DNA from 2 places in the Mesorhizobium sp. M1D.F.Ca.ET.043.01.1.1 genome. Region 1 is predicted to be linked to the other one. Evidence: riboswitches for the same ligand, from Rfam matches in the RefSeq annotation. Region 1 holds a riboswitch; the other holds the start of a gene.
The links. Region 1 has a riboswitch for fluoride ahead of EJ067_RS08470 (cation:proton antiporter). Riboswitches for the same ligand answer to the same signal wherever they lie in the genome.

Region 1 (14,930 bases):
GCCGGCGGTAACGGCGGCGACGATCTGGTCGAGATTGAGATCGACGAAGCAGGCCGGTTCGGCGTCGATTTCCTCTGGCGTGCCGCCGAGGATGCTTTCCGTAAGCCCAGGTTCTGGATGCAGCGCCACCCTTTGCTCGTCCGGCTGCAAGGCGCTCTTCGGACTTGCGCCGTCGGCAGCCGCGTCTCGCTCATACGCTATCACGGAACCTTTGGGCATGGCTCCCTCATTTGACGACCAGCACATGGCAGGGTGCAAGCTCGACCAGGCGGTCCGTCGTGCTGCCGATCAGCCGATTGTAGAGGGCGGAATGGCCCATATAGCCGATCACGAGCAGGTCGAAGCCACCACGTTCGATGAAGTCGATGATGCAGGGAACGGCGTGACCGGCGACGACATGGGTCTCGAGCTTCACCTGCGCGGCCTTGGCCTGAAATTGCGCCTGTGCGATCACCTTCTGGTACCGCTGATCTTCATCGAGCCTGTCCTCGACGACTTCGTCGATCGTCGCCGGCATACGCGGCATCTCCTCTACCGAGATCATGGCAAGCTTGGCCTTGAGCCTGTGAGCCAGCTTCAGGGCGACGGCGAGTGCCTTGGCGGCTCCGTCGGAGCCGTCGTTGGCTATGAGGATGTTGCCGTACATGTCAGGCCTCCTCCTCTGCCGGCCTCGCCGAACGAGCGGCGTTTTCGACCGGCTTGAAGTCCGGCTGGAACCAGCGCTGGGCTATGATTGTCGGCACCAGCGCGCTGCCGATTACGGCCGTCACCAGGATCGTATATTGCTGCTGGTCGATGATGTGATTGGTGAGGCCAAAGAGCGCCGAGATCGTGCCGAAGGTCAGCCCGGTCGACATCAGCAGAGTGGTGTACATGCCTTCCCGCGCTTCGAAACGAAACGCCTTGGTAAGCGGCAGGATGCCGACGAATTTGGTGGCCATCTTGATCGCGAGGAAGACCGCGATCAGGCCGGCGGCCGAAAGAACGGCATGGAAATCGACCAGCGATCCGGCCTTCAGGAAATAGAAAGGCGTCAGGATCGTGAAGGCGATGATGCGCATCCGGTGGGGAAGCTCCGGGTCGGCGAGGAAGGCCGGTGCCAGCGCCATGCCGACGAGATAGGCCGGAAGCACGGCCTCGCTGCCGGCAACCGAAGCGAGGCCGCCGAGGCCGAGTAGGACCAGGGAAATGAACTTCGTTTCCGGTTCGCTGACGCGGTGACCCACCCTTGCAAAAAACCACGGCGCGAAGCGTGGCAGCATCCAGAGCGCCACCGCCGTCACGGCGCCGAACAGCGCCAGCCAATAGTCGAAATGCGCAAAGACGACGCCGAGGGCGAGCACGGTGCCGAGATCGTTTATGAAGCAGGCGGCAAGAATGATCTTGCCCATCTCCGTCTTGTTGAAGCCGGTCTCGACCATGACAGCGTAGACGACGGCAACAGAGGTTGTCGAAAGCGATATCCCGGCGATCTGGGCTTGCGGCCAGGGCCAGCCGATGGCGTAGTGGGCATAGAGCAAGACGCCGATATAGGGCGCCAGAAAACCGACGACGCCGATCGACATGCTCGATTTGAAGTGCTTGCGCACCACGGTGGGGTCGATTTCGGTGCCGGCCAGGAAAGTCAGCAGGATCGCCCCGAACCCGGCCAGAAAGTTCACCCATTCGGTGAGGTGCAGACCGATGGTGTTGCCGGCCACAGCCCCGACGATGATCTCCACAAGGGCGACCGACATCGCCACCCTGATCGAAATAACCGAAGCCAAAAGAGCAAGTCCTAACCAGACCGCAGAGACCAGCCAGACATTCTCCATCGCGCTCTCCTCTTCCAGCCCGGCGGGCCGGCAGCGTTGGTAGCATGGTGGTGACGGGCAACAAAAAAACCCGCCTCGCGGCGGGCCGATCTCCTGACTCGACTCCCACCGCGCGTTTCCACTCGGCAGGAGTCATTAGCCTTTCAAGGCGGTTTTGGGGGACTCCATCCCCTTCCAAACAACATAGGAAGTCGAGCCGGAACTCGGCAAGGGCGACTTCGCGGCTTTCGCATCGGGGCACCTTGCACAATTGAAATGTTACGGCCGTTACAATATGATGATTGACATGGTAACTCGCCCATGGCTACTGCTGACCTACAAGGTCCCGCCCGAGCCCGCCGCCAGGCGCATCGCGCTTTGGCGGCGCCTGAAGGGGATGGGGGCGGTCTATTTGCAGAATGGCGTTTGCCTGCTGCCCAAGAGCGATGACCATGTCCGTCGTCTGAAGATGCTGGAAAACGAGGTCGCCGGGATGGGCGGCGAATCCGTGATCCTGGAGACCGTCGCCCTCGATCGCGCGCAGGAGGAGAAGGTCATTGCCCGTTTCAAGGCCGACCGGGACGAGGCATACCGCGAGTTCATCGACAAATGCGCGGACTTCGAGGGCGAGATCGCAAAAGAGCGGGCGGCCAACCACTTCACCTACGCCGAGTTGGAAGAGAACGACGTCGACTTGAAGAAACTGCAGGGCTGGCTCGAGAAAATCCGCAAGCTGGACTTCTACAATGCGGCGCTGGCCGTGGAGGCCGAAGAGCGCCTTCACGCCTGTGAAGCGCTGCTGGACGCTTATGCCAAACAGGTGTTCGACGCTCATGACGAGAACCGCTGAAGATCAGGCGAAAGAGGCGGCAGCAGCCGGCAATGCCGAGGGGCTCCGTTCGCACTGGCGCGATGTGCCGACCGGCGTGTGGGCCTTGGGCTTTGTCTCGATGCTGATGGACATCTCGTCGGAAATGATTCACGCCCTGCTGCCGGTCTATATGGTGACGGTGCTTGGCACGTCCGCTCTGACCGTCGGCATGATCGAGGGCATCGCCGAGGCGACTGCGTCGGTGACGAAGGTTTTTTCGGGCGCATTGAGTGACTGGCTGGGCAAGCGGAAATGGCTGGCGGCGTTCGGCTATGGCCTTGCGGCATTCACCAAGCCGATCTTCCCGCTCGCGCCGACAGTCGGATGGCTGGTGGCGGCCCGTTTCATTGATCGGGTCGGCAAAGGCATTCGCGGAGCGCCCCGCGACGCCCTGGTTGCCGACATCAGTCCGCCCCACCTCCGTGGCGCCAGCTTTGGCCTGCGGCAGTCGCTAGACACGGTCGGCGCCTTCCTCGGCCCTCTCATCGCAATCGGCCTGATGTGGCTCACGGCCAATCATTTCCGGACGGTGTTCTGGATCGCAGTGCTTCCTGCCTTTCTGTCGTTCGCGCTCATCACCATAGCTGTGCACGAGCCGGAGCGGCCCTCGAATCTTCGGCGCGTGAAGCTGCCGCTGCACCGGAGCGAGCTTGGACGCCTCGGGGCGACATATTGGGGGATCGTGGTCGTCGCCACCGTGTTCACATTGGCCCGCTTCAGCGAAGCGTTCCTTGTGCTGAAAGCACAGGCAATCGGGCTGCCCCTCATGCTGGTGCCTGCCGTGATGGTCGTAATGAACGTCGCCTACGCGCTGTCGGCATACCCTGTCGGGGTACTTTCCGACAGGACTGATCGGGTAACAATCCTGATCGCGGGCTTGCTGCTGCTTGCTGCCGCCGACCTTGCCCTGGTCCTCGCGCCGGGTCTTTTGGGCCTCGGCATCGGGGTGGTGCTGTGGGGCTTACACATGGGTTTCACCCAGGGCTTGCTCGCTACCCTGATTGCTGATGCAGCGCCCGCGGAGCTACGCGGCACGGCCTTCGGAATGTTCAACCTGGCTACAGGTGTCGCACTGCTGGCAGCGAGCATGATCGCCGGAGGCCTGTGGGACGCGGTGGGTCCTGCCGGTACTTTCCTTGCCGGTGCCGGGTTCTCCGCGCTCACGCTGATTGGTCCGTTGGGATTGCGAACACGGCTGGCCTCTTCGGGGCGCTGAGCTGCGCGCAAAGGCGCGGAGCCGGCCGGCGTTAGATCCCTGTGATGTCGGCATCGGAGCAACAACGATCTCCCGTGCGTTCGCGTGCTGCCGACGGTGTCTGCTTTGGGCGACGGCAGAGTTGAACTCTGGGGACGGTACTGGCCCATTCTGGCCAATAGCGATCTGCTTAGTCGATGGCGGCTTTTGACCCTCTCGCGAAGTTTCCGCTGCGCAGCGGATGGCCGACTTGGGTCATCAGTTCCGGTTCCGGAAGGAAATTCTTGCGCCGCCACTTCCAGACATTTCTGGTCCTATTAAGTGGACCTTCAGGCTGAGGCCGAATCGACCCTCCTCGGACCCGTTTTCACGCGTCCATGATGGCTTTTGGTGTATTATTGTACTTTCATACAGGAGGGGGACGTGGACATCGCCACCTGGCTTCGCGGTATCGGCCTGGGACAATACGAGAAGGCCTTTCGCGACAACGATATTAGTGGAGAGGTTCTTGCCCACCTGAGGGCCGAGGATCTGACGGGACTCGGCGTGACCTCCGTCGGTCACCGGCGCAAGCTGCTCGATGCGATTGCCTCACTGGCCCTAGTTTCGAGGTCGGCGCCCATTGGCGCATCCGCATCGCTGAAGACGGCGCTGCCTTTATCTGCCCCTACAGAGGCGGAGCGGCGGCAGCTCACGGTGATGTTCGTCGACCTCGTCGGGTCGACCGAGCTAAGCCGACAGCTCGACCCCGAAGAACTGCGGGCGGTGATGCGGCGTTACCGAAGCGCGGTAACCGAAGAAGTGGACCGTTTCGGAGGGCACGTCGCCAAGTTCTTGGGCGATGGCATTCTTGCATATTTTGGCTGGCCGAAGGCACAGGAGGACGCGGCTGAACGGGCGGTCAAGGCTGCCCTTCGCATTGTGGCAGCAGCCGGTGGAATCAAGACGCAAGAGGTTCCTCACCTTCGTGCACGCATCGGTATTGCCACAGGGTTGGTGGTCATCGGAAGTCTAGGGGAAGGGGAGGCAGAGCGCCCGGACGAGATCGTCGGGGAGACGCCGAACCTCGCAGCACGGCTGCAGCAGGCGGCAGGACCGGACCAGGTTGTGATTTCCGAAACCACCCGGCACCTCGTCGGAGGGATTTTCGACCTGGAGGACCTGGGAAGGCTGCCGATCAAGGGGATAGGCCCCTCGGTAGCCCTCTGGCGGGTCCACGGCATCGGGCGCAGTGAAAGTCGGTTCGAGAGACTTCACGGCACGATGCTCACGCCGTTCGTCGGCCGAGGCCGCGAGATTGATCTGCTGCTCGAGCGCTGGGGGCGGGTCAGGCGAACGATGGGCCAGGTTGTCCTCGTAACCGGGGAACCCGGGATCGGAAAATCGAGACTGGTGCGCTTTTTCGGGGATCGACTGAGAGGGGACCGGCTCCAGGCAATCCATTTCGACGCCTCGCCGTACTACACGAACTCGGCGCTACGGCCCGTCATCTCGGAAATCCGGCGCTCTGCGGAGTTTGCAAACATTGACCCGGACAAAACACCGTTCAGGAAGCTCGAGCTTCTTCTGGGAAGGGCTTTGTCCGATACCACCGGCGCCATCCCTGTCATCGCCGATCTGCTCGGCGCTCGAACCGGCGAGCAGCATTCGTTACGTGATCTGACCCCTCAGCAGAGGAAGACCATAACGTTTGCAGCGCTGCTGAACTGGGTTGAGGAGCTCGCGACGCGGCATCCGCTGCTCATGGTCGTTGAGGACGCACAATGGCTCGACCCGACGACGCTGGAACTGGTCGATCGGATCAACGATCGGATCGCCCAATTGCCCGTGCTGCTGCTCGTCACTTTTCGGCCGGAGTTCAAGCCGACCTGGAGCGGCGCACACGTTGACTGGATCGTGCTCGAACGGCTCGATCCGATTGAGGCGGCCGCAGTAGCCGAGGCCGTTGCGGGCAAGCGTCTTCCGCAGGAAGTCTTGAACGAGATCGTCGCGCACACCGACGGCGTTCCGCTGTTCATCGAGGAATTGACCAAGGCGATGCGCGATCTCAACGTCCTTGTCGACGCAGGAGATCACTTCGACCTTTTGGGATCTCTGCCTGCAGTCACGGTTCCCGTGACACTTCAGGACGCGCTGATGGCTCGGCTCGACAGCCTGCCGCCCTCCGCAAGGCATGCCGCGCAAGTCGGTGCCGTGATTGGGCGGGAGTTCGATCGTGCGCTGCTGGCGAGCGTGAGCGACATGCCTGCCGGTGAATTGGAGACGGCGCTCTCGGAACTGATCGGAGCCGAGCTAATCTTGAGCGGCGGCACCACGGCCAGCCCGGCAAATATCTTCAAGCACGCTCTCATTCAGGACGCCGCCTACGAATCGCTCCTCAAAAGGCGCCGCCGGGAACTGCACGGCGCGATTGCCGACGCGCTGGTCAACAGATTCAAGGACACGGCCACAGCTCATCCCGAACTCGTCGCCGGCCACTACGGCAGGGCCGGGCTCGTCGAACAGGCAGTGCCATATTATCAGGCTGCGGCACGCACGGCGATCATGCGCTCGGCGACAAGAGAAGCGTTGGGCCAGCTCAATACCGGTCTCTCGCTTCTCGAAACGCTGCCGGAAGGCTTGGAGCGCAACCGACTTGAACTCGGGCTCCGCCTTGCGCTCGGCGATGCGCTCCGGGCGGCTAGAGGCACGGCGGCGGTCGAAACGGGCACCGCTTATGCTCGCGCCCGATTCTTGGCCGGGCAAACGGGAGCGGAGCACGAGAACCTCCGGGCCTGCTATGGCGAGTTTCTCTGTTACTACAATCGCGCGGAGCTCGATCGCGCGCGCGAAGTCGAAAACGAGCTGATGCGCGCGGCGGCGCGCGCATACGGCGAGGGTGGCCCAATCGGAGCGGACGCAGCCGGATTCGTTGCCCTTTGGATGGGCGATTTTGCCACCGCACGCTCTTTCCTGGAACAGCGGGTCTCGACGAAAGCACCTGTCCTGGACCCTCTGCTCGGTGCGGACATCGCCGACGCCGGACCGAACCTCTACCTTGCCCGGACGCTGCTCATTCTGGGCTACCCCGAGCAGGGGTACCGGCGGTGTCGGCAGGGTCTGGAAACTGCGGAGAAAACGCGCCAGCCCTTCGCGATCGCGTTGGCTCTCGCCAACACGTGCGTCTACTACCACTTGTGCAAAGACTGGCTCGCCCTTCGGCGCGACAGCGAGCGCCTGATTGCTCTCGCGTCCGAAAAGGCCATGCCTGCAATGTTGAACAAGGGACGGGGCTTTCGAGCTGCCGCACTCATCGCTGAAGGAAATGCAACCGACGGCCTCGAGACCCTCAAATCCTGCTACGAGCACGACGTGAACGCCGGTTACCTGGTGATGATGCCGTACTACGGGTCTATTCTGGCTGAGGCTTACCTTAGTAGTGGCAACGTTGAAGATGCGCGACGCGTGCTCGACGACGCGTTCGAGCGTGCGACTTCGACCGGCGAGCGTTGGTTTGATGCCGAGCTGTACCGACTGAAAGGGGAGTTTGCTTTGCGCGAGCCTGGTCGCGACGGCGACTTGGCTGTGGAATCTTTCGGCAAATCGGTAGAGACTGCCGGGGCGCAGGCCGCCAAATGGTGGGAGTTGCGAACTGCGACGCAACTCGCACGCCTGTGGGCAGAGCGAGGCGCCGGGGAGAAAGCCCACGATTTTCTGACAAACGTTCGCGACTGGTTCACCGAGGGTTTTGAAACTGCCGACGTCAGAGAGGCCGAGGCCCTGCTCAGCGAGCTGGAGCGTGCTACGCTATATGGCTCGCCCTCGGCTCGGCGTGAATAGCCTTGGCCGTTTGTTGGTGGAAGGGGCAGCGCGTTCAACGAACGCGGTGGCGCCAATTGCAGTCATTCCAGTCTTTCACGATCGAGAAAAAACGAATTGCCCAGATTCGCTTCTGCGTAAAGCGGTCGCTTGGTGCCGACCTTCTTTCCGACGTTCCAAGCTACGCGCTCGCGTCTAGCATCATCGAATTGAGAATGGCGCATGTGAGTTCTCCTCGGCCGGGATTAGCCGAAGTATAAAGGTGCAGGGCATTCGCCGCTTGGGGGCGGTAAGCGGACTGGCGGGTTTTGGCGTCGGAAGAACGATAGCGGACGCAACTGTCAGAAGGACTGATGCCTTGGCCTGACCCACCCCGGACGTTGAGTTGACCCAAGGCAACAGTTGGAAACTGGCGCCGGGAACGGTCCTTTGGTTGCCGCTATCTAATGAAGATTTCCGGAATGGGGACTTCAAATCAGCAGCGTCCGAGGATATCGACCTTGATGGGTTGGTCGAAGACGAACGAACCCTCACTATTACGGTGCGCCGCTGCAAGTACGTCTGCTATTAGGGCGGATTTGTCTTTCTCCACAATGTCGCGTCGCGATAGATCGACAGCTACGACGCGATCCAAAAAGTCTTCCACTGTTCGAAAGACTTCTCGACGAACATAGTTCAGCGTGGTCATCCGGATGAGCATTCCAGAGAGTATGGCTGTTTCGATTGCGCGTTGTGCCGCTTGCCGGACAACGGTCTCGTCTTCGATCAAGAGAAGGGCGGAGAAGAAGTTGCCGGTGGGCAACGGCTCGATGATGATCACAACGCCGTCTGGCCTAACAACACGGCCAGCTTCGCGAAGCGCTGCCTGCATCGCCATTTCGGGAACGTGGTGGAGCGCGTTGATCATCACGGCAATGTCGAATGTCGCCTCGTCAAAAGGAAGCGCCTCGGCAACACCTTTGAGGAAGCTGACCTGCGGAACAGCAGCGGTGGCAGCCCGTATAGCGTCCACTCCCGGATCGAGAGCGGTTACATATGCGCCCTCAGCAGCAAGTTGCCTCGCAAAACTGCCGGTGCCGCAGCCGATATCTAGAATCCTAAGCCCAACGATCGATGGCCGCACCGATCTGATCACTGCCAACGGACCGTCTATACGTTGCACTGCTCGTTCCCTTGACCGGCGACCGCGGCCAAGCTAGCGGCGCGTTCGTCTGCTTCCTCCTGAGGTCGACTCACCTTTGTTGCGATGTGGCTCACCAGATGGTCCGCCTCCTCTGCAACGGCCGGAATGGTGCCTGATTTCCGCGTCACCGCAAAATCGAGGCCGGCGAAATAGAGCCCGGGAATGGTGCCTATACCGTCCTCGTGCTTCGGCTGGCCGGCCTCATCGAGGGTCCCGGGAATCTTCACCCATGAAAAGTCGCCCGAGAATCCGGTGCACCAGATGATCGAGGAGATGCCGCTTGCGGCCAAGTCGATCGATCGGATTGGCGGGCTCGGCACGCTCGACGCAACCGTTTCGGCAGGATCATCCTCAGCCGGCGGCGCATCGATGCCGGCGCGCTCGATGTACTCGTCGATCAACCGCTTCGCGTAGGCCGAGGCTTCGTCTGCGAAGCGCATGTGGTCGTCGACGTCGTCACCGAAGGCCAGGCTGCCATTCACGATGCCATTGAAACGGCCGAGCAATACGACCCCTTGGGCGCTAAGCGACTGCAGGCTGATTGTGTGGGTCGCGCCGAGCAGCGGGCGCGGCGGCGGCCTGCCGCCGTTTTCCAGGATGAGCTGACGGAGCGGCACGTCGGCAAAGCCGGAGATGGTGAGCCAGTTGAACGAGTCGCCACCCCGGTAGCGGCGCATTAGGCGGCCAGTGCGGCTCGTCGCCAGAAATACCCGACGTCCGGCTTGCACCAGATCCTCGGCGATCTGGCCACCCGATTGACCACTCCCGACGACCAGCACGGCGCCCTCAACAAGCTCGGCCGGATTGCGGTAGGCTGAGGAATCGACCTGGCGAACAATGGTCGGCAGGTCTGACCACCAGGATGGCCGGACCTGGCGGCACTGGTTGCCCGTTGCAATCACGATCGAATGGGCCAGAAGCGTCTCGCAATCCGTCGTGACCCGGTAGGTGCCGTTCTCGGAATCCAGCCGCTCAACCGCCACCCTGGTGCGCACCGGCAAGTGGTACCGGTCAACATAGCCTTCCAGATAGGCGACGAATTCGTGGTGCGTTATCGCGCCCCAGGGGTCCGGCCCGTCGTAGGAGTCGCCGGGCAGCATGGTGCGTATGTTCGTCGAGTTCAGACGGAAGGAGTCCCAGCGCTGAGTTCGCCACGTCTCGCCTATGCAGCCTCGCTCGAGAACCTGGTGCGTGCAGCCACGTTGTTGCAGGAAATAGCTGACGCCAAGCCCGGCCGAGCCAGCGCCTATGACGACCGCATCAAGAATCCCTCTCATGTTCCCCCGCCAAAATCGTGCCGCCGACAACGACTGCATGTGAGGGCGAACGACACCAGGCTCACCCTGCAAATGCAGCAGCATACTGCAAAGTGCTGTTTCCGGAAATTCCAAAGGACGAAAGCCACCCCGAATCCAAGCGCCCCCTGCCAGTCTCTTCTAATTACGAATATCGTCTGCAAACGGGTGAAACCGGTCATTCACGGGTGCGGTGCCAATGACTGATCTTAAGGCGCAAAGCCGCCTTGTCGCTTTCGGGGCCGAGATCGGAACGTCCGCTTTCGGGATGATTGGGCTAGAAAGCCGACCTTTTCACCCAGCGTAGCGCCGACCGCTTTGCGGCCCAGCGGACGTTCGGATACTTGCAAGAACTACTCTCACTACGGAACTCGCCGTACATCGAATCGGGCGGTGCGAAGAAGCAGTTCATATACTCCTCACTTGGATGCAGGCAGATATGAAAATCGTGGTCACCGGACGGCAGCGCGTCTCTATATGGAATCTGAAACAAATGCTGTCGGGTCACCAGGTGGTGGTCGCCAGGAAGTAGTGTAACGGAAAAGCCGCTCGGTCCAGTCTTCACCGATGCGCCCGGGATGCGCTCGCAATCGCCTCCCAGGTCATCTCCCTTGCAGCAAGCTGGCGGATAAGGCCAGCCGCGCACCGCATCATGCGCGCCCGCGCTTCCGCCCGATATCAACTCGCAAGCTGCCGCCAGTACAGCCGTGGGTTTCGCCATCAAGGTTGGACCTGCTACCCCTCGTCGCCAGTCGGCATGATCGGCCAAGACAACCTTGGTGTAACGAAAGGAAACCGATCAAACGCCGATTTTCTCCCGATCTGGAGTTTGATATGCTCATGATCAAGGGGTTCGACGTTCTGCGCATGCAAAGAGATGCGGGATGAATCCGCGCTCATCCAAGACAATCGTGGTGAACGGCATCACTCTCGATTTTGCCGCCGGGATTTTGCGCGACAGCCAAGGCAAGGATGTGGTCTTGCGCTCGCAAGCCTTCGCGGTGCTTGAATACCTCAGCACGCACTGATCGCGTCGTCACAAAAGACGAGCTCATGCAAGCGATATGGCCTGGCATTGCAGTAACCGACGACAGCTTGGTGCAATGCATCGGTGATATCCGCCGGGCACTGCGCGATAAGAACCAGATGGCTCTCAAGGTAGTGCCAAAACGCGGGTACAGACTCGCAATTGACGCCGCGGAATGGCCGATCGAACCGACAGGCCGTAGCCGGTCGCCGGCCATCATAGCTCTTGCCATTGCCTTGTTTGCGGCAGGACTCCTCTGGGGCTTTAATCATCGCGCCGATGAGAGTGGCGCCGGGGCAGTTCTGCCCTCCGTTGCGGTGCTGCCATTTGGGATGATCGGTGGTGATGCGGACCAGCAGCGGCTGGCTGACGGCCTGACCGAGGACATCATCACTGACCTTGCCCGATTTCCAGAATTTCGGGTGATAGCTAGTAATACGACCGCAGCCTACAAGGAAAAGACGTCTAACACGAAAGAAGTGGGGGCGGCTCTCAACGCTGCCTTCATCGTCGAGGGCTCGATCCAGCGCCAGGCCGATCGCGTGCGCATCACGGCGCAACTTGTTGAATCTGCGACCGGCAAGCACATCTGGTCGGACCGGTGGGATCGGCCCGAAAACGACTTTTTCGCGATTCAGACCGATATCGCCGAGCAGGTCTCGAACCGGCTCGGCGGTGGCGCTGGCCTGATTCAAGAGGCGGGCCGCCGGGAGGCGCATCGCAAGCCGCCAGCGAACCTCAACGCCTACGAGCTCTACCTTCTCGGCACCGAGCGGCTCGAGCGGGTCAATCGCGACGATCTGGAAGAGGCGATCCGGCTTCTCACACGGTCGCTGGAGCTTGATCCCTCCCTCGCCCGGGCTTGGATCGAGCTTTCGCACGCCCACAAGGTCCTTGCCGGCTTCGGGGTGGAGCCCCTGCGGAACCAAAAGCTGGCTGCCGATGCTGCGATGCGCGCGGTCACGCTCGACCCGGGTGACGCAGAGGCCCATGTGGTCCGCGCGATTACCCTGGCCGAGAGCGCCGATCTGGCGAAGGCGAAGGCGGAGTTCGACACGGCCCTCAGCATGGCGCCGAACGAGTTCGAGATCCTGACCTTCTACGTTACTTGGTCGGCCATGTTCGGCGAGCCCGAACGCGGCGCCGAATTGGCCGACAGGGCGATCAGCCTGAACCCGAACTTCCCGATGTGGAGCACCCGTCCGCTCAACGTCGCCTACTTCTGGGCCGCCCGCTACGAGGACGCCCTGCGCATGACGGACCGGCTCGGCCCTGACAATTACGATCGCTGGGTGGGGACGTTTCGAGCTGCCGCGCTTGCAGCTCTGGGCCGGACGGATGAGGCGCGGACGCTTGTCGCGTTCACCCTCCAGAAGTATCCGGACTTGAGCATAGAGGGAATAATCGCCAACCTCCCCTTCACCGAGGTACAGCGGAACCGGCTGATCGAAACGATGAGCCTCGCCGGCTTTCCACGCTGTGCCAAGTCTGAGGACCTCGCCAAACTTGAGAAGCCGGTCCGGTTGCTCGGATGCAAGTCGCCGTAGACGGCAAGCGACAGTCTGCATGATCGAGGGGGCGCATTCTGTTCGCACGAAGGCACCGTAAGGAGGTATCGCCATGATTATCCGCATTTATCGCGGCACGGTCTTTGCTGGAAAGCAGCGTGTCTGGCAGGAGCGTGTTGAGTCGCTTTCTATTCCCTGGCTGAGGAAGCAGGCGGGCCTCATCGCCTTTTACCCCGGTAAGCCACCTGCGGAGAGTGCGGGCAGGACGTTCTGCATGGTGATGGTCTGGGATGGCCTGGAGTCGGTGAAGGCCGCTATCGGGCCAGACTGGAATAACGCGATTTATCATGGCGATGAAGCCGAGTTGATCGAGTCTGCTCAAGTCGAGCACTTCGAGCTCTTTCCGTAGGCTGCCGAGTGCAGGGCAACAATGGGGCCGAAAGCGGACAGGCAGGTTCCAGGCGTGAATTCCTTTTAACGCGGACGCTCAATGCGGCGCTTCAAGCACCCTAGAATCGAACCCAAAACTTGCTGCGCCTCCAGCGTCTCTTGCGCCACAATTCATGAATTATCCACACCAAATACAGGAGGCGACGCCTCAGATATTGCCCAGCGTAACCTGCATCGCGATAGTCCGTAGTGAAATTTTCGATACTTGCACGCGAGGGCGCCGCTTCAACCACGTGACCCTTACGCTGCAACTTCTTGACGGTGCTCACTCTTGAGTAATGCGAACCGCCGATGACCACAATTTTCATATCGGCTCTCCCCGTGAGCAATAAAGTCCTGAAGGCTAGCGGTCGGCTTCATTGTCCAGTCGGCACTTGTAAGAGCATGGCCTTTCCCGCGCTGGAAGCGAGTGCCTAGACGGAGGACGGCTACGACGCCGATGGGCAGGCATGCCTATGCCGAGGTATGAATAGAAGTGAACAACTGCTTGTTTGATTGTGGCGCGCATGACGCCCGCCATGAGGAAATGTCAGCTGGGACTATCCACCCCCTGTCACCATGCATGGCGTGCTCGCTATCCGGCCAGTCCTTCGCCCTGGAACATCAACTAGAGTATTGAACGCACATGCCCTTGGCGTGATGGCGCACATCCCGCCAAGGCCGGCATGGTTCGCTCCCTGGAAACTCGAATGTCGACGGTCGCAGCGTCACTTTGCTCGACTGCCGGCGCGATGGAACAGCCTTTCCAGCAACAGGAGTCCGCACCCATGACCGAACCTTCTGAAGTCAAACGCGATCCCGTCGAGCACGCATTGCTCGCCTCGGCCCCGATCGTCGTGCGCAACCGCACCGAAAAAGAGCGGAAGGACAGCGGGGCGCCCAATCTGGCCGACCTCAAGGACCCGATTGCCCGAAACGCCAATCTGCCGGCTGATGCGCTGGTGATCGATGCCAAAGGCACCACGCGGGAAGGAAGCACGGATTGTGGCTGGCTCTGTCCGTGCCACAGGTCGCAATACGACACCGTCAGCCGTGTCCGAAAAGGACCGTCACCTGAGAACATGCCGGTGCCGGTGTTCCAATTCATTTCCGGCACCAAGATCTGCATGGGCTAGGGCAGAGGGACATTAAGATGCGTGAGGGACCCTCAACCTACAAGCCAACGACCGGTATCGAACGCTGGTTCGACGCCCGCCTACCGCTGCCGCGGTTGGTGCATAGCTCCTTCATCGTCTATCCCGTCCCCCGCAACCTGAATTACGCTTATACGTTCGGCGGCATTCTCACGATCATGCTGGTATCGCAGATATTGACCGGCATCGTGCTGGCCATGCACTACGCGGCCGACACCACCCTCGCCTTCGATTCAGTCGAAAAGATCGTGCGCGATGTCAACTCGGGCTGGCTGCTGAGATCGCTGCATTCGAATGGCGCCTCGTTCTTCTTCATCGCAGTTTACATCCACATCTGCCGCGGGCTCTATTATGGTTCGTATAAATCACCGCGACAGCTTCTGTGGGTGCTCGGCTGTACCAACTTGCTGGTGATGATGGCGACGGCCTTCATTGGCTACGTGCTGCCCTGGGGCCAGATGAGTTACTGGGGCGCCACTGTCATCACTGGGTTCTTCAGCGCCATTCCCCTGGTCGGCGACTGGATCCAGCAATTGCTGCTCGGCGGCTATGCAGTCGGCAATCCAACGCTGAACCGCTTCTTTGCGCTGCATTACCTGCTACCGTTTTTGCTGGTCGGCGTGGTGACATTGCACATCTGGGCGCTTCACGTAGTCGGCCAGAACAATCCTACCGGC
Region 2 (14,930 bases), 780 kb from region 1:
TGCAGCAGGGATGCCAATGTTTCTCGATCACGACCAGTTCAAACCGGCGGCGGAAATGAGGCTCGGCCGCGACAAGTCGTCGATCCGGGTCACGGTAACCGACCCGAAGGTGTGCGAGCTTTGCGAGGCCGTCTATGTCTGGATCACCGCCGACGGCAAGCCGGTCAGGATCGGCACTTGCGGCGCATCGGCCGGCAAGCGTCTGCTCTCCTATCCCGGCTATATCAACCGGAGCCTGGCCGGGCACGGCGGCGCGACGCCGAAATGGGAAGCGTTGAAGTGGCTGGGCCTGCTGACCGCGCATGGCATGCTGACGGCGGTTGTCCATCAGCCCGAGCCGGCATTGACGGCCGCGGGCCTGATCAGGCCCTGTCTCGACATCGAGCGCCGGCTCATCCGCCAGCACAGGCCGCTGCTCAATCGCAGCCGCCAGTGAGAGCCGGTAAGGCCCGTCGCACAGAACCGATCAGTGGAACGTGCTGGCGGCCCCGCCGGATAACCGGTTGCGCGGGCTTTCGAAGCTCACCTGGTCGCGTCCGTTCGATTTCGCCTTGTAGAGATGCCTGTCGGCGACTTGGAACATGGCGTGATAGGTGGTGGGGCCGCTGAAAGCGATGCCGCCGATGCTAACCGAAAGCGGACATGGCTGGCCGCCGGGCGCGAAGTCGGCCTCGCGGATGCGCAGCCTGATCGATTCCGCGACCAGGAAGGAGCGCGTTGCGTCGGCGCCCGGAAGGAAGACCGCGAATTCCTCGCCGCCGATGCGTCCGACGATGTCGGCGCCGTGGAGCTGGCCCTGGATCGTCCTGGCGATCAGCTTCAGCGCCTCGTCGCCGCAATCATGGCCGAGGCGGTCGTTGATCGACTTGAAATGATCGGCGTCGACGATCAGCAGCGCGCCGGCATCGGCGACGTCATGGCTGCGGGCCTGGTTGAGATAGGCCTCGACCAGCATCGAGAACGCGCCGCGGTTGAAGACCGCCGTCAAGCTGTCGGTCGCAGCGACGATGCTGAGCTCCTTCTGGGTGATGGCCAGTTGGCGCATCTTCCACATCAGGAAGAACAGGAAGGAACCGCCCAGGATGAGCGGTAGGAACAGGTCGGTGAGCTTGGCCCAGAGCAGCGCCTCGGGCGACAGCGAAGGAAAGTTGAAGGAATCGACAAAGAAGGCGGCAGCAATGAAGAAGGCGGTGCCGGCGACCGTAACAGCCACCACCCTGCCCCAACTGGTGGCGGACAAATCGATGCGCATGGCATTCGCTCCCACTGCAACGGGTCCATTGTGCAGTGCGAGCGCAAACGAAATCCTAATACATTGGCTTCAATGCGACGTTGGTTAACCAGTTGTCCTTTCGATCTCTCGAAGGTTGAAGCGTCAGAGGGCCCACCACCGCAGCGGGCCCTCCGACGGCTGGAGGATCTCGTCAGCATGCAGCCGGCAGCGGCCGGCGACACGGTAGGAGAGTGCCGCAGAGCCTCACAGCTTGGTTCCGGCTATGCCACCTGCGGCGCTGTCAGCGACGCGAAATCATCAGGCAGAGCGCCCTGAGATCGCGGTCGTAGGTGCCTTCGCTGCTGAGCACATCGACGCAGCGCTTCTTCATCCGTGCCAGCTGGCTGCTCGACAGTTGGGCGACGGCGGAAGCCACGTTCGGGGTTCCGGGCGGTGTCGCGCCGAGAGCTCCAGGAACGATGCCGCCAACGCCAAGACCGGCGCCAACGCCGCTCGTGCCGCCGACCGTCGCGTTGAGCGCGCTATTGGTGCCGTTGCCCAAAGTCGCATCGGCTCCGGCCCCGTTTGTCCCGCCGATGGATGCCGTGGCCGTGGAACCGCCGCCGCCGATGGTGCCGGTTCCGTTGGCGCCGCTCGTGCCGCCGATCGAAACGTTGGCGCTGGTGCTGCCGCCGCCGAAGGATGCATTGGCGTCAGCCCCATTTGGGCCGCCCGCGTTGGCATCGGCGCTGTTGCCGCCTACCGATACGCCGCCAACCCCTCCAAGCCCGACGCTCTGCGCGTTCGCCGGCATGGCAAGAACAGCGATGATTGCACCACTCGCCAACGTGCTGGCGAATCTCTTTGCGATACTAGCCATAACACTCTCCTTGTGGTTTTCTATTTCCGCATTGCAGCATTGTTGCAATGTCACTCGCATGCACTTTTTAAGACAGGAGATACGCCGAGAGTGCGCTTTTGGTTTCTTTAGCTTCTGCGCATATGGCTAATCGTGGTTTTCAAACACGATATTGTCGTTTTAAAAATATAGACGAAATTGCATTAGATTTTTGGGATTGGCCAGCCAGATCCGAGCAAGCTTCAGGCGTAGGCGCGGCCTTCCTCGGAGCGCTGGAACAGCATCAGGTCGAGCGGCACCGAGGGCCTGCCGAGCACGGTGAGGCACATATGCGCCTGGCCGCGGTGATGGGTCTGGTGGTTGAAGAAATGGCTGAGCGCCGGCGCCAGCCGCTGCGAGACTGTGCGCATATCGGAAAGCGTCATGTAGGAGAAGCGGCCGGCGAGCGCCTTCTCGCTCATGCCGCCGAGCCAGTCGATGATCCGTATGTCCTCTGCCTCGCGCGCGCTGTGCAACGGTGGCAACGCCTTGTAAAGAATGGCGTCAAGGGACGACGGTGCGTGCCCCTCGCCTGTGAAACGCTTCATCCAGATACGGTCGGCGGTCAGGATATGGTTGAGCGTTCCCATCATAGAGCCGAAGAAGGCGCCGGTATCGCGGTTGAATTCCTCGTCGCTGAGATCGGCAGCGGCATCGTAGATGCGCGCATTGGCCCATTGATTGTAGGCCGCAAACATCATGAAATGCTGTTTCATTCTTCCATCTGGTTCGCAACGAATCCCGGCTCTTCCTAACCCGCAGGAACCGCAATGACCATTCTGTTCTATGACCTCGTCGGCCACGACGCCCACCGCCCGTTCAGTCCGCATTGCTGGAAGACCAAGATGGCGCTGGCCCATAAGGGGCTCGATGCCACCAAGGTGCCGACGCGCTTCCTGGAAGTGCCTGAGGTGGAGGGCGGCGTGTCGAAGACGGTGCCGGTGATCCGCGACGGCGACCGCGTGGTGGGCGATTCCTTCGCCATCGCGCTCTATCTCGAAGAGACCTATCCGGAACGGCCGACGCTGTTTTCCGGCGAAGGCGGCAAGGCAATGGCGCGCTTCATCGAGCGTTGGTCGCAGCTTACCATCCATCCTTACGTCGCGACCGTGGCACTGACGGATCTCAATGGGATGCAGGATGAGGCAAACGCCGCCTATTTCCGGAGGAGCCGTGAGGAGCGTTACGGCAAGCGGCTGGAAGATGTGGTGGCGAACCGCGACGCCGGGCTCGCCGGCTTCCGCGCCTCGCTGGAGCCGCTGCGCTCGATGCTCAGCTACCAGCCTTTCATCGGCGGAGCATCGCCGCTGTTTGCCGATTACATCGTCTTCGGCGCGCTGCAATGGGGGCGCATCGCCTCGCCCTATCGGCTGCTCGAGCCCGACGACAGCGTGGCCCAGTGGTTCGAGCGCTGCCTCGGCCTGCATGACGGCATCGGCCGCCAGGTCGCGGCCGCGGCGTGACGGGATGATCTCGCGGGGCCGCGGGCGGCGGGATCGCCATGCTGCGCTATGAGATGCAGGGCGAGATCTGGGTCTATCCCGGCAAGGGCGGCTGGCACTTCGTGACGCTGCCGGCGGAACTCGCGGCCCGGATCAAGACGGCGATGGCAGGGCGGGCGCGGCCCTGGGGCTCGCTCGGCGTGACGGCCGTCATCGGCAAGACAAGATGGAGCACGTCGCTCTTCCCCGACAAGGCGTCCGGAAGCCTGCTTCTGCCGGTCAAGGCCTCGGTGCGGCAACGCGAAGGACTGAAGGCCGGTGACGCTCCGGCATTGACCGTAGAGATCGAGCTGTAGCGTCTACTTTGGCGCGCGCTCTTGTTCGGCGCCCCTTTTCGGCGTGCCATTGTCGACAAGCCTGACGCAGATCGGATCGCCTTGTTCCATGCGAGCGCATTGCCATTCCGGGCCGAAGCCGAAATTCTGCTGCCCGCGCTGTGGAAAGAACAGCAGGACGAAGACGATCGCGGCAAGAACCACGGCCATCAGGAGAATGCCGGCGACATCGCCGCGCCTGAGGTGAGGCCGGTTCATCGCTTCCAGCTCCGCTGCCGCGACACCGGGACCTCCATGCGAAGCGCGCTCGCAGCCGTCTAATTATCCCGCAAACAGTCCGCATTGACCAGAATCCGCCTCCCCTTGGCAAGCCGCCGGGCGGCTTGTATAGAGCCCGCCACTCCAATTTCCATTCCCAGAACAAGGACGACCCAATGGCGATCGAACGCACCTTCTCCATGATCAAGCCGGACGCGACCAAGCGCAACCTGACCGGCGCCATCACCAGGATGCTGGAGGACGCGGGCTTGCGCGTCATCGCGTCGCGCCGCGTGTGGATGAGCCGCCGCGAGGCCGAGGGCTTCTACGCCGTCCACAAGGATCGTCCGTTCTTCGGCGAGCTGGTCGAGTTCATGTCGTCGGGCCCGACCGTCGTGCAGGTGCTGGAAGGCGAGAACGCCATTGCCAAGAACCGCGAAGTGATGGGCGCCACCAACCCGGCCAACGCCGCCGAGGGCACCATCCGCAAGGTGCATGCGCTGTCGATCGGCGAAAATTCGGTGCACGGCTCGGACGCGCCGGAAACCGCCGCGCAGGAGATCCGCTACTGGTTCTCGGACACCGAAATCGTCGGCTGAGCCTTGGCCGTTTGACTGAGAATAAGGGCGGCGCCGCTCGACCGACGCCGCCCTTTCTTCATTCCGCGATGGACAAACGCGAAGCGCGCGCTAGCTCCATGGCATCGGCGACAAGTTGCAAGGGCGTCGCCGGCTGTGAGCGACCACCACGCTTCCGCCCGTGAAAAGGGAGGGAAGCATGATCAAATCCCATGTTTCCAAAAGCGGCGTTGCCTATCCGGACGATCTCGTCCTGTTGAAGCGTATCTATGACCAGGTCTGCGACGAGCGGGGCATCACCCGCGGCAGCCCCGAAGCCTCCGAGCTGGCGATCGAAGCCATGAAGCTCTTTTCCGCGGGCATTTTCGACGAAGACTCGATAAGCCGTCGTCTTCGCCATGGCTGATCGAACGGTCGGGTTCAATCCCCGTCGCCGTAGCGGATCACCTCGACCTTCTCCCTGGTGATCAGGCAGCTGCTGGTCAGCGCCTTGATCTGAGGGATCAGCGCATCGATCTTCTCCGGCGCGTCGACGATCTCGACGACGATGGGCAGGTCCTGCGACAGCCGCAGGATCTTGGCGGTGTGGAGCACGCTCGAGCGGCCGAAGCCGAGCGGTCCCCTGAGCACAGTCGCGCCCGCCATGCCGGTCTCGCGTGCCTTGATGACGATCGCCTCATGCAGCGGCTTGCCGTCGGCCGCCTTGTCGTCCTCGCCGAAGAAGATCCTGAGCAGCACGCATTGGCTGGGAAGTTCCATGTTCTCCTCCCTGATTATCGATTGATCCTGGTCGCCATTGCGTAGCCAAGCCAGGCGGACGCCAGCGACAGCACGAGCACGCTGGCAAGATAGGTCGCGGCGAGGCCAAGGTCGCCCTCGAAAAGCAGGATGAAGGTGTCGAGGCTCATGGCCGAGAAGGTGGTGAGGCCGCCGCAGACGCCGCTCGTGACGAACTGACGGCCGGCGGGCCCGACCATCAGGCGCCCGTCCGGCCGGGTCAGCGTGGCGAAGAACATGATGACCCAGGAGCCGACGACGTTGACGAAAGCCGTTGCAAGAAGGGCGCTCCAGCCCAGCAGCGAGACGATGACGTAGCCGCACAGGAAGCGCGCCAGCGAGCCGACTGCCGCGCCGCAGCCGACCGCCAGATAAAGCCGCAGGGTCGTCTGTCTATCGTTTCCGGACACCGGCGTCCTACCCTGCCACGACGGCCCAGAAGCCGAGCGCAACGGCAAGCACGCAGAGCGCCGCCGAGGCGACGGCGTTGAAGGCAGCGAGCCGCCGCTCGCCGTCGAGCGCCAGGTTCAGCGTCTGCAGGCAGAAGGACGATACCGTGGTATAGCCGCCGAACAGGCCGACCACGATCAGGTCGCGCACCAGCTCGGCGGAAAAGATGCCGCCGACCGACCGCGCCGCGCCGGCGAAGGCGCCGATGGCCAGCGCGCCGGAGACGTTGACCGCCAGCGTGCCCCAGGGAAAGGTCTCGCCGACGCTGCGGCCAACCAGGCCCGACAGGAAGAAGCGGCAAATACCGCCGAAGAAGCCCCCGATCAGGACCAGGGCGCAAGCCGCAAGGGTCATCGCTTCATGCCTTTCCAATGCGATTCCACACAGGAATCACCTCACCAAAACAGGCATGATGCGAGCGGAAAAACAAATCCTGCCGCGCGAAAGCACGCCTGGCAGGAGTCATCAGCCCAAAAGGGCGGTTTCGGGGGAACCCCATCCCCATTTTTCTGTCGGCGAAAACTATGTGTTTTCACAAACCTGGTCAATTGGGTGGCCCGACTAGACTTGCCTTGCCGCCCGCCAGCGGCCCTCAATCGAGATCAAAGGAAAAACGGTGTTTCCTCCCGAAACCCACATTCCAATTCCCGTTCGCAAATCCGCCTTGCTTGCGATTTTTCGAACCCCGCGAGTTGTGATAAATTGACCAGCGGTGGCCCACTATCGACGAAGGCCAATTCGAATGGCTGCCAGCCGGGGAATCGCATCCGCGATCGAAGATTGCTACGATGCCGCCTTCGAATTCGGACGGTGGCCGGTGGCCCTGCAAAACTTGGCTGATTGCCTGGGCGTGACGAGTTGCGCTGTCCGCACCCACGACAACACGCATCCGTTCCGCAGCGATCAAAGCAAGCGAACCAGACCGACGCCGGACTCGCTGGAACACGCTGAATTCACGGAACTCTGGGTCGAGAACGCTCGAGACGCGCCCGACCCGCATCCGGAAAGGGAGCCGCTGCTGCCGAAATCGGCACCCTGCTTCACAGTCGAAGACGAAATCTCCACGCCGGAGGAACGAAGGCTCCTGCCTTACTATCAGGAGATAGCCCGTCCGGGGCATCGCGAGTTGTGGGCCGCCGTGGTTTTCCCGGTCAAGCGACGCAAATGGGTCCTGTCGATGTACCGCGATGCCACAAAGGGCGGCCCCTTTGAAATGTCGGAAGCCGAGCATTTTCTGCGCGTGGCGCCGGACCTAGCCCGCATCGTCAGTCTGGCCGAGAAGATCTGGGATGTTTCGCTTGACCCGACATTGACCATGCTCGACCAGTTCAATTGTGCGGCAGCGCTGCTCGATAGCCGCGGCGGTCTCAGACGTTGCAACAAGCACGCGGACGCCTTGTTCGGCTCTGGCCTTATGGTCCGACACAGCCGCATCCACGCGACGGATCGCGAGAGCGATTCACGTCTTCAGCGGATGATCCATATGGCCGCCACAAGCGCGCGAGACGAAACGTTTCTGGCGGAGCCGGAGGTCGTCACCCGTGACGGATTGTTCTGGCTTCTGGCCGAGATCGTGCCGATGACGTCATTCGTGCGCGATCTGTTCAACGGTGGTGACTTCCTGCTTAGCTTCACCGATCTCGTCAGCGAAAAGATCCCGTCGGAACGGTTGCTTGGCCTGGCTTTCCAGCTGACCGCGGCCGAAGCGCGGCTGGCCTCCAGCCTTGCCACTGGCGGCGGCATCGACGCGGCGAGCGCGCGGCTGGCGATCGGCCGCGAAACGGCGCGAACTCAACTCCGCGCGATTCTCGCCAAGACCGGAACGCATCGCCAGGCCGAGCTCACGGCGCTACTGTCGCGCCTACGCGCGCCTTCGCGGTACTGAACAGCCCTCACCCGTTCGGGTGAAGCGTGCCACGATCTGCCAGCCCAGAGTCCCCTTGAACTCTCGAAACCGCGGCCGCGCGCCGGGCTATGCCGGATGGCAGCAATGTTGGGGTGGCGAAACAGGCCCGTCCTTCCAAAACAATCGGGGCCGGCAACATCATATTTGTTGATACTGACGCTCCTCGCCAGCGGCCCCTGTTCTCCGACAGCGGCCGGTAGCCTGCGAAAGCCCAGCGTCGACCTCGAACTGGTCCTCGCGGTCGATGTCTCATCCTCGATGACTCGCGCCGAGCAGCAGGTCCAGCGCGACGGTTATGTCAGTGCCTTCCGCCACCCAGACCTCGCACGAGCAATCGGATCAGGCGCTCGCGGCGCGATTGCTGTCTCTTACCTTGAGTGGGCCGGGCCAGCATATCAACGCGTCGTGCTGCCGTGGACGATTGTCAGCAGTGCCGACGATGCAAAGCGCTTGGCCGAAGCCCTCTCGACGAAACCAATCGTCGCGGAAGCGGGTACGTCCATTTCCGGTGGGTTGCTGGCAGCGGCCGGTCTGTTGGCGCACAATCAGGCGGATGGCGAGCGCCGGGTCGTCGACATATCAGGCGATGGCCCGAACAATGCCGGCCTGCCGGTCGAACCGATACGCGACATGCTGACAAGCTCGGGAATCACCATCAACGGCCTGCCGGTATCGCTTCCGCATAGTGGCTCCAACGGCTTTCAATCCTTTGGCCGACGATATCTTTCCTTGTACTATGAGCGTTGCGTCATCGGCGGGCTGGACGCATTTGTGATCGGAATCGACGATCTCGCCATGTTCGAGGTGGCGATCCGGCGAAAGCTGCTTCTAGAAATCGCCGGCCTGCCCTCACGACCCAGTCTCGCTTCCTACACAACACCGGGCTCCCCCGCATTCGACTGTTCGATGCCTGGAACTGCCCCGCGCTAGCTGATGATGGCGACACGCTCTGCGGTGAGAAAACCCGCCGCCCTCACGGCGGGCTGACTTTATTTCGGTTGACGCTCTTTCACATTCGCGTTGAGGTTGGCTGCATCCGTGTCGGTGGCCGGCGTCTTCGTCTCTTCGCCGGTGAACGGACTGCCCTGCCCAGGCGCAAGATCGCCGCTGTGGCCGGCCTTGTTGGTCTGGTAGGGCTGACTGTCGAGGCTGAGGCCATGCTGTGTGGCATTGAACAGGTGATCGTCCGCCTTCGCAATGCCGGCGAAGGCGAGGAGCGACGCACCAGTGGCAAGGATGAGCGCGTGCTTTTTCATGTCTGGTCTCCTTTTGAGTGGCCAGATCGAGCCGCGCATTCGGTCTGGCGGCTTCAGTGAAGGGATGTTTTTGGAAACAGCCCTTTTGCCTGCCCGCCTTACTGAAAAGGTAACGCCTCGGGCGCCCGGATTATTCCGGCAGTCGTGGGATATTGTCGTGGCGTGCAAGGAAAGACCCAGCTTGCGATCCTTCGCGCCGCCCCGGCGTGTAGCACCCTTTGTCGAGACCTCAGCTCGCGGCGTTGAAGCGCAGGATCACGCGGTCGTCCTTGTCGGCGATGACGAGCTTGCCGGCGTCGACATGGTATGACGCAGCCTTGCCGAGCGCGTCGAACAGCGCCTTCTCCTGCGCCATCACATCCGGCGCGCAGGCCATCTTGGTCGAGCCGATGTTGCTGATTTCGATCTTCTCGCCGTCGACCTTGGCGTTGGCGAAGTAGCTGTTGCACGGGCCCTTGCCGCCGGCCTTTCCGGCTTCGCTGACGCGGAACGTCGCCTGCGGGTCGGCAATCACACCGACGCCGTCGATATATTCTATGAGCCAGCTCTGGCCATAGAGCGCCGCGGCATCCGGCTCGGTGGCGGGCGCCACCATCTTCATCACGACGGTCTGCGGCTTACCGTCCAGCGGATCGACCCGGTGGCGGGTGTCGGTGACGAACAGCAGCCGGCCTTCGACGGTGATGCGGGCCTGCAGCGCATAGGTCCTGCCGGGCTTGACCGCCGTGGGATCGAAGCCGAACTCGAACTTGGTCGGCAGCTGGCCGGCCGGCACGATCTTGCGGTGAACGATGATCGTCGCCGGCGCATCGGCAAGCGACACGTCGGCGAGCTCGACCGAAAGCTCGGCATCGGGCGGCAGCGCGATGCGCTCGCGATAGGTCACCTCGCCCGTCAATGTCTTCTCCGCGGCGCCGGAGATTTCCGGCACGGCGAGCACGCCGACGACCAGCGGCACCAGGCCGAAGATGAAGAACTCCGCGATCCTGTCCAGCATGACCCTGCTCCGCAAAGCAAATCAAACCGATTGCAGGTTCAGGAAGGATTGCGGTCAATCAATGGCCGCAGCCAGCAGTGGATCAATTTGAATTTTGTGGGCCATATAAGATCTGCGTGCCGTCCTCGCATAGAGGACAATGAACCCAGCGCTCGAACCTGCCTTCGTCGCCAAAAGGTACATCATGTACGACGAGAGTCGCTGTCTGGCAGGACGGGCAGAGCACGAGTTTGCGTGGCGCCTTATCGAGCGCAGATGCTACGGACAGCCATTTGCTGGATTTCGAAGACATTCGGCTGCCTCTGAGGCCGTGCGCGGTCGACTTTGGGCTTCCCGGTACCTCGCCCGAAGTTTATCCATCCGATTTTTTCCAGCGGCCGGCGGCCTCGTCGTCGGCCTCCTTGGCCTCGACCCAGCCGCCCTCGGAGCCATCGGCGCGGTGCTCCTTCTTCCAGAATGGTGCGCGCGACTTCAGGTAGTCCATCAGGAAATTCGCCGCCTCGAAGGCCGCCCGGCGGTGGGCGGAGGCTGCAACGACCAACACGATGTTCTCGCCTGGCGCGATCTTGCCGTGGCGGTGGATGACGGTGAGCCCCTGCAGCGGCCAGCACTCGATGGCTTCTGCGGCGATGCGGCCGATCTCGGCCTCGGCCATGCCGGGATAGTGCTCAAGCTCAAGCGCCGCAAGCGCGCCCCGCTCGTCGCGGCACAGCCCCGAGAAGGTGACCACGGCGCCGATGTCGGCGCGGCCCCTCGTCAAGGCGGCGATCTCGGCGGCAATGTCGAAATCCTCGCGCTGGACGCGGATGGCCGGCACGACGGCGCTCGCCATCTCAGCCCCCGGTCATCGGCGGAAACAGCGCGATCTCGCGCGCGCCCGCGATTTTCTCGCGGTGGCCGACATGTTCCTGGTTGATGGCGACGCGGATGACGTCCGGATATTGCAGCGCGTTTTCGTATTCCTCGCCGCGCGACTTCAGCCAGCGCAAAAGGTCGGCTACCGTCTCGATGCCGGCCGGCAGCTCGACATGCTCTTCCGGCTTGCCGATCCGCTCGCGCACCCAGGCGAAATAGATAAGTTTCGTTGACATCTCACTCGTCCATGATGTGCTTCAGACCGGCGCGGAAATAGTCGTAGCCGGTGTAGAGGGTCACGAGCGCCGCGATCCACAACAGCACCAGGCCGATCTGGGTGGTCAGCGGGAAGATCTTGTCGCCGGCCGGGCCGACGAGCAGGAAGGCGATGGCGACCATCTGGATGGTGGTCTTCCACTTGGCGAGCTGCGTCACCGGCACCGACACTTTCAGCGCCGCCAGATATTCGCGCAGGCCCGAAACCAGGATCTCGCGGCACAGGATGATGATCGCCGCCCAGAGCGACCAGCCGGCAATGCCGGCATGCCGGTCGGTGTCGGCGGCGAGCAGGAGCAGACAGGTGGCGACCAGAAGCTTGTCGGCGATCGGGTCGAGCATCTTGCCGATGTTGGACGTCTGCTGCCAGGCGCGCGCGAAGTAACCGTCGAAATAGTCGGTGATGGAGGCGAGCAGGAAGATCGCCAGTGCCGACCAGCGGGCGAAGTCGGACGACTTCAGATGGCCTTCGAGGAAAAAGCACAGCACCACCAGCGGCACCGCTACGATGCGGGCGTAGGTGAGGATATTCGGCAGGTTGAAAGCGCGCTGGGCCATGTCTGATCGGGAACTCTTCTCCGCCTGCGTACTCAAATCAGAAGCCAATGTGGCGGGTCAACAGGCGAGATTCGATTGGTCGCCTGAAAATTGGCGCAAGAATGGTCAGCTGTCATGGAAATGGTTGTAGACCAGCTTCGCCACATGCTCGGAAATGCCGTCGACCTTGACCAGGTCCTCGACCGCGGCGCGGCTGACCGCCTTGGCTGTGCCGAAAGCAAGCAGCAGCGCCCGCTTGCGGCCGGGACCGATGCCGGCGATCTCGTCGAGCGGGCTTTTCACCATCTCCTTCTTGCGCCGCGCCCGGTGCGAGCCGATGGCGAAGCGGTGCACCTCGTCGCGCAGGCGCTGGACGAAATAGAGCACCGGATCGCGCACCGGCAGCATGAAAGAATCCCGGCCCTTGACGAAGAAGCGCTCGCGCCCGGCGTCGCGGTCCGGTCCCTTGGCGATGCCGATGGCCACGACGCGATCCTCGATGCCGAGATCGGACAGGATCTTGCGCACCGCCGTCATCTGGCCCTGGCCGCCGTCGATCAGGATGACGTCGGGCCAGGCCGGGAAGCTGCCGTTTCCCTCGACGAGATCCTCGGCCGCATCGTCCTCGGCTTCCGGGCCCGCCCCGCCTGAAGACTTGGCATCGCCGTGCTCCCTGAGCAGCCGCGAGAAGCGCCGCTCCATCACCTCGCGCATCATGCCGAAATCGTCGCCCGGCGTGATCTCGGTCGAGCGGATGTTGAATTTCCGGTACTGGTTCTTCACGAAACCTTCCGGCCCGGCGACGACCATCGCGCCGACCGCATTTGTGCCCATGATGTGCGAGTTGTCGTAGACCTCGATGCGCACGGGCTGCTTTGCGAGGCCGAAGGTCTCGGCAAAACCTTGCAGCAGCCGCGCCTGGGTGGAGGTTTCCGCCAGCCTGCGGCCGAGCGCCTCGCGCGCGTTCTGCAGCGCGTGGTCGGTCAGATCCTTCTTCTCGCCGCGCTGCGGCACCGAGATCGCTATCCTGCGGCCGGCGCGGGTGGAGAGCGCCTCGGCGAGCAGCTCCTGCTCCTGTACCGCGTGGGAAAGGAGGAGCGTCCGCGCGGGCAATTTGTCGTCGTAGAACTGCGCCAGGAACGAGCCCAGCACCTCGGCCGGCTCGAGCGCCGGATCGGCCTTGGGGAAATAGGCGCGGTTGCCCCAGTTCTGGCCGGTGCGGAAGAAAAACACCTGGATGCAGGTCTGGCCGCCTTCCTGGTGGATGGCGAAGACGTCCGCCTCCTCGACCGTTTGCGGGTTGATGCCCTGATGCGCCTGCACATGCGAGAGCGCCGCGAGGCGGTCGCGATAGATGGCGGCGCGCTCGAAATCGAGCTCTTGCGAGGCCTGCTGCATGGCGGCCGAGATCTCGGTCTTCACCTTCTGGCTGCGGCCGGAGAGAAAGTCCTTCGCCTCGGCAACCAGCTCGCCATAGCCCTGATGCGAAATCTCGCCGGTGCAAGGTCCGGCGCAGCGCTTGATCTGGTAAAGCAGGCAGGGCCGCGTGCGGTTCTCGTAGAAGGAATCCGTGCAGCTTCGAAGCAGGAAGGCGCGCTGCAGCGAATTGATTGTGCGCCCGACCGCGCCGGCCGACGCGAAGGGGCCGAAATAGTCGCCCTTGCGCGAGCGCGCGCCGCGATGCTTGTAGATGCCGGGCGAGACGTGGTCGCCGGTGAGCAGGATGTAGGGGAACGACTTGTCGTCCCGCATCAGCACGTTGAAGCGGGGCCGCAGACGCTTGATGAGGTTGGCCTCGAGCAGCAGCGCCTCGATCTCGGTGCGGGTGACGACGAACTCCATCGTCGCCGTCTCGCGCACCATGCGGCCGATGCGGGCGGTGTGGAAACGCCCCTGCGCGTAGTTGGTGACGCGCTTCTTCAGGCTGCGCGCCTTGCCGACATAGAGCACGTCGCCGGCGGCATTCATCATGCGGTAGACGCCCGGCTGATTGGGCAGCCGCTTGACGAAGGTCTGGATCACCTCGGCGCCGACCATGCCGTCGGCGTCGCCGGCATGCGGCGTCCAGTCTATCGCCGTGAAGGCGACATCGGGACCGGCGGGAACCGCCTCCGGCTCGACGATCTCCTCCGCCGCCTCGTCCTCGATATCGATCTCGGGGTCGACATCGGGGGGCAGATCGTCGGCGGCGCCGTTTCGCTTATGTTTTTGGGCAGGACTCATTCCACCATGCCTGTCACATCGGGCGTCTGCCATGCAAGATGCTGACCGCCGTCGAGCGCGATCATCTGGCCGGTGACGGAGCGCGCCTCCCAGAGGTAGCGGATGGTGGCGCCGAATTCCGGCAATTGCGGACCGCGCTTCAGGATCAGGCCCTCGACCTGCTTGCCGAAATCGTCGTCGTCCTGGCGCTTGTTCTTGAGCGTCGGGCCAGGGCCGATGGCGTTGACGCGAATGCGCGGCCCCAGCGCCTGCGCCAGCATTTGCGTCTGCGTCCACAAGGCCGATTTCGACAGCGCATAGGAGAAATAGCGCGGCGTCGGCCGCCAGACACGCTGGTCGATGATGTTGACGATCAGGCCGTCGGCGCCTTCCGGCAAGGCGCGGGCAAAGTTCTGCGCCAAGAGCGCCGGCGCCTTCACATGGACGGCGAAGTGACGGTCCCAGGCCTGCCAGTCGAAATCCTCGACCCGGTCGTCGACGAACTGCGAGGCGTTGTTGACGAGCAGCGTGACCGGGCCGAGGGCAGCCTCGGAGCGGCCGACGAGATCGCCGACGGCGTCCATGTCGGTGAGGTCGGCCGCAACCACGGCGGCGCGGCCGCCCTCGCCCCTGATGCGGCCGGCCAAGGCCTCGGCTTCGTCGCCCGAACGGTTTGCGTGGATGGCGACGGCAAAACCGTGCGCGGCCAGATCCTCGACGATCGCCTTGCCGATCCTTTTCGCTCCGCCCGTCACCAGCGCCACGCCAGCGGCTTGTCTCATGTTGTCAATCCTCAATCGGCTTCACGATTCCGGGAAGCCGGCACAATATGACGGAGCAAGGTGTTAAACACCATTTCCACCTGGGGCGGGAATGTGGCGAAGCGGCCGATACACGCTCTCGCCCGGCCCGGATTCGGGTCCGTCATAAATCTATATATGCTGCTGGAC

Region 2: linked by a shared signal. The riboswitch ahead of crcB (fluoride efflux transporter CrcB) and the one ahead of EJ067_RS08470 (cation:proton antiporter) in region 1 are both predicted to bind fluoride.

The regions. Positions count from the first base shown of each region.
Region 1 is NZ_CP034444.1:1,704,804-1,719,733, forward strand. Features, by position in the region: gene EJ067_RS34915 (hypothetical protein) at 1-234, shown strand, start outside; gene EJ067_RS08465 (universal stress protein) at 227-646, opposite strand; gene EJ067_RS08470 (cation:proton antiporter) at 648-1,814, opposite strand; fluoride riboswitch at 1,934-1,995, opposite strand; gene EJ067_RS08475 (Chromate resistance protein ChrB) at 2,101-2,643, shown strand; gene EJ067_RS08480 (MFS transporter) at 2,627-3,880, shown strand; gene EJ067_RS08485 (adenylate/guanylate cyclase domain-containing protein) at 4,283-7,678, shown strand; gene EJ067_RS34490 (hypothetical protein) at 7,741-7,881, opposite strand; gene EJ067_RS08490 (class I SAM-dependent methyltransferase) at 8,133-8,819, opposite strand; gene EJ067_RS08495 (NAD(P)/FAD-dependent oxidoreductase) at 8,807-10,201, opposite strand; partial or broken gene EJ067_RS35180 (hypothetical protein) at 10,527-10,856, opposite strand; gene EJ067_RS34495 (hypothetical protein) at 11,020-11,163, shown strand; gene EJ067_RS08505 (adenylate/guanylate cyclase domain-containing protein) at 11,189-12,709, shown strand; gene EJ067_RS08510 (hypothetical protein) at 12,783-13,079, shown strand; gene EJ067_RS08515 (hypothetical protein) at 13,810-14,235, shown strand; partial or broken gene EJ067_RS08520 (cytochrome b N-terminal domain-containing protein) at 14,253-14,930, shown strand, end outside.
Region 2 is NZ_CP034444.1:921,585-936,514, forward strand. Features, by position in the region: gene EJ067_RS04800 (hypothetical protein) at 17-436, shown strand; gene EJ067_RS04805 (GGDEF domain-containing protein) at 467-1,252, opposite strand; gene EJ067_RS04810 (hypothetical protein) at 1,515-2,093, opposite strand; gene EJ067_RS04815 (DinB family protein) at 2,315-2,827, opposite strand; gene EJ067_RS04820 (glutathione S-transferase family protein) at 2,882-3,574, shown strand; gene EJ067_RS04825 (DUF1905 domain-containing protein) at 3,613-3,909, shown strand; gene EJ067_RS04830 (hypothetical protein) at 3,913-4,146, opposite strand; gene ndk (nucleoside-diphosphate kinase) at 4,323-4,745, shown strand; gene EJ067_RS04840 (hypothetical protein) at 4,924-5,130, shown strand; gene EJ067_RS04845 (DUF190 domain-containing protein) at 5,145-5,483, opposite strand; gene crcB (fluoride efflux transporter CrcB) at 5,498-5,911, opposite strand; gene crcB (fluoride efflux transporter CrcB) at 5,919-6,305, opposite strand; fluoride riboswitch at 6,401-6,463, opposite strand; gene EJ067_RS04860 (helix-turn-helix transcriptional regulator) at 6,769-7,836, shown strand; gene EJ067_RS04865 (DUF1194 domain-containing protein) at 8,002-8,787, shown strand; gene EJ067_RS04870 (hypothetical protein) at 8,847-9,113, opposite strand; gene EJ067_RS04875 (YbaY family lipoprotein) at 9,343-10,110, opposite strand; gene EJ067_RS04880 (molybdenum cofactor biosynthesis protein MoaE) at 10,463-10,942, opposite strand; gene moaD (molybdopterin converting factor subunit 1) at 10,944-11,201, opposite strand; gene pgsA (CDP-diacylglycerol--glycerol-3-phosphate 3-phosphatidyltransferase) at 11,203-11,799, opposite strand; gene uvrC (excinuclease ABC subunit UvrC) at 11,905-14,001, opposite strand; gene EJ067_RS04900 (SDR family oxidoreductase) at 13,998-14,762, opposite strand.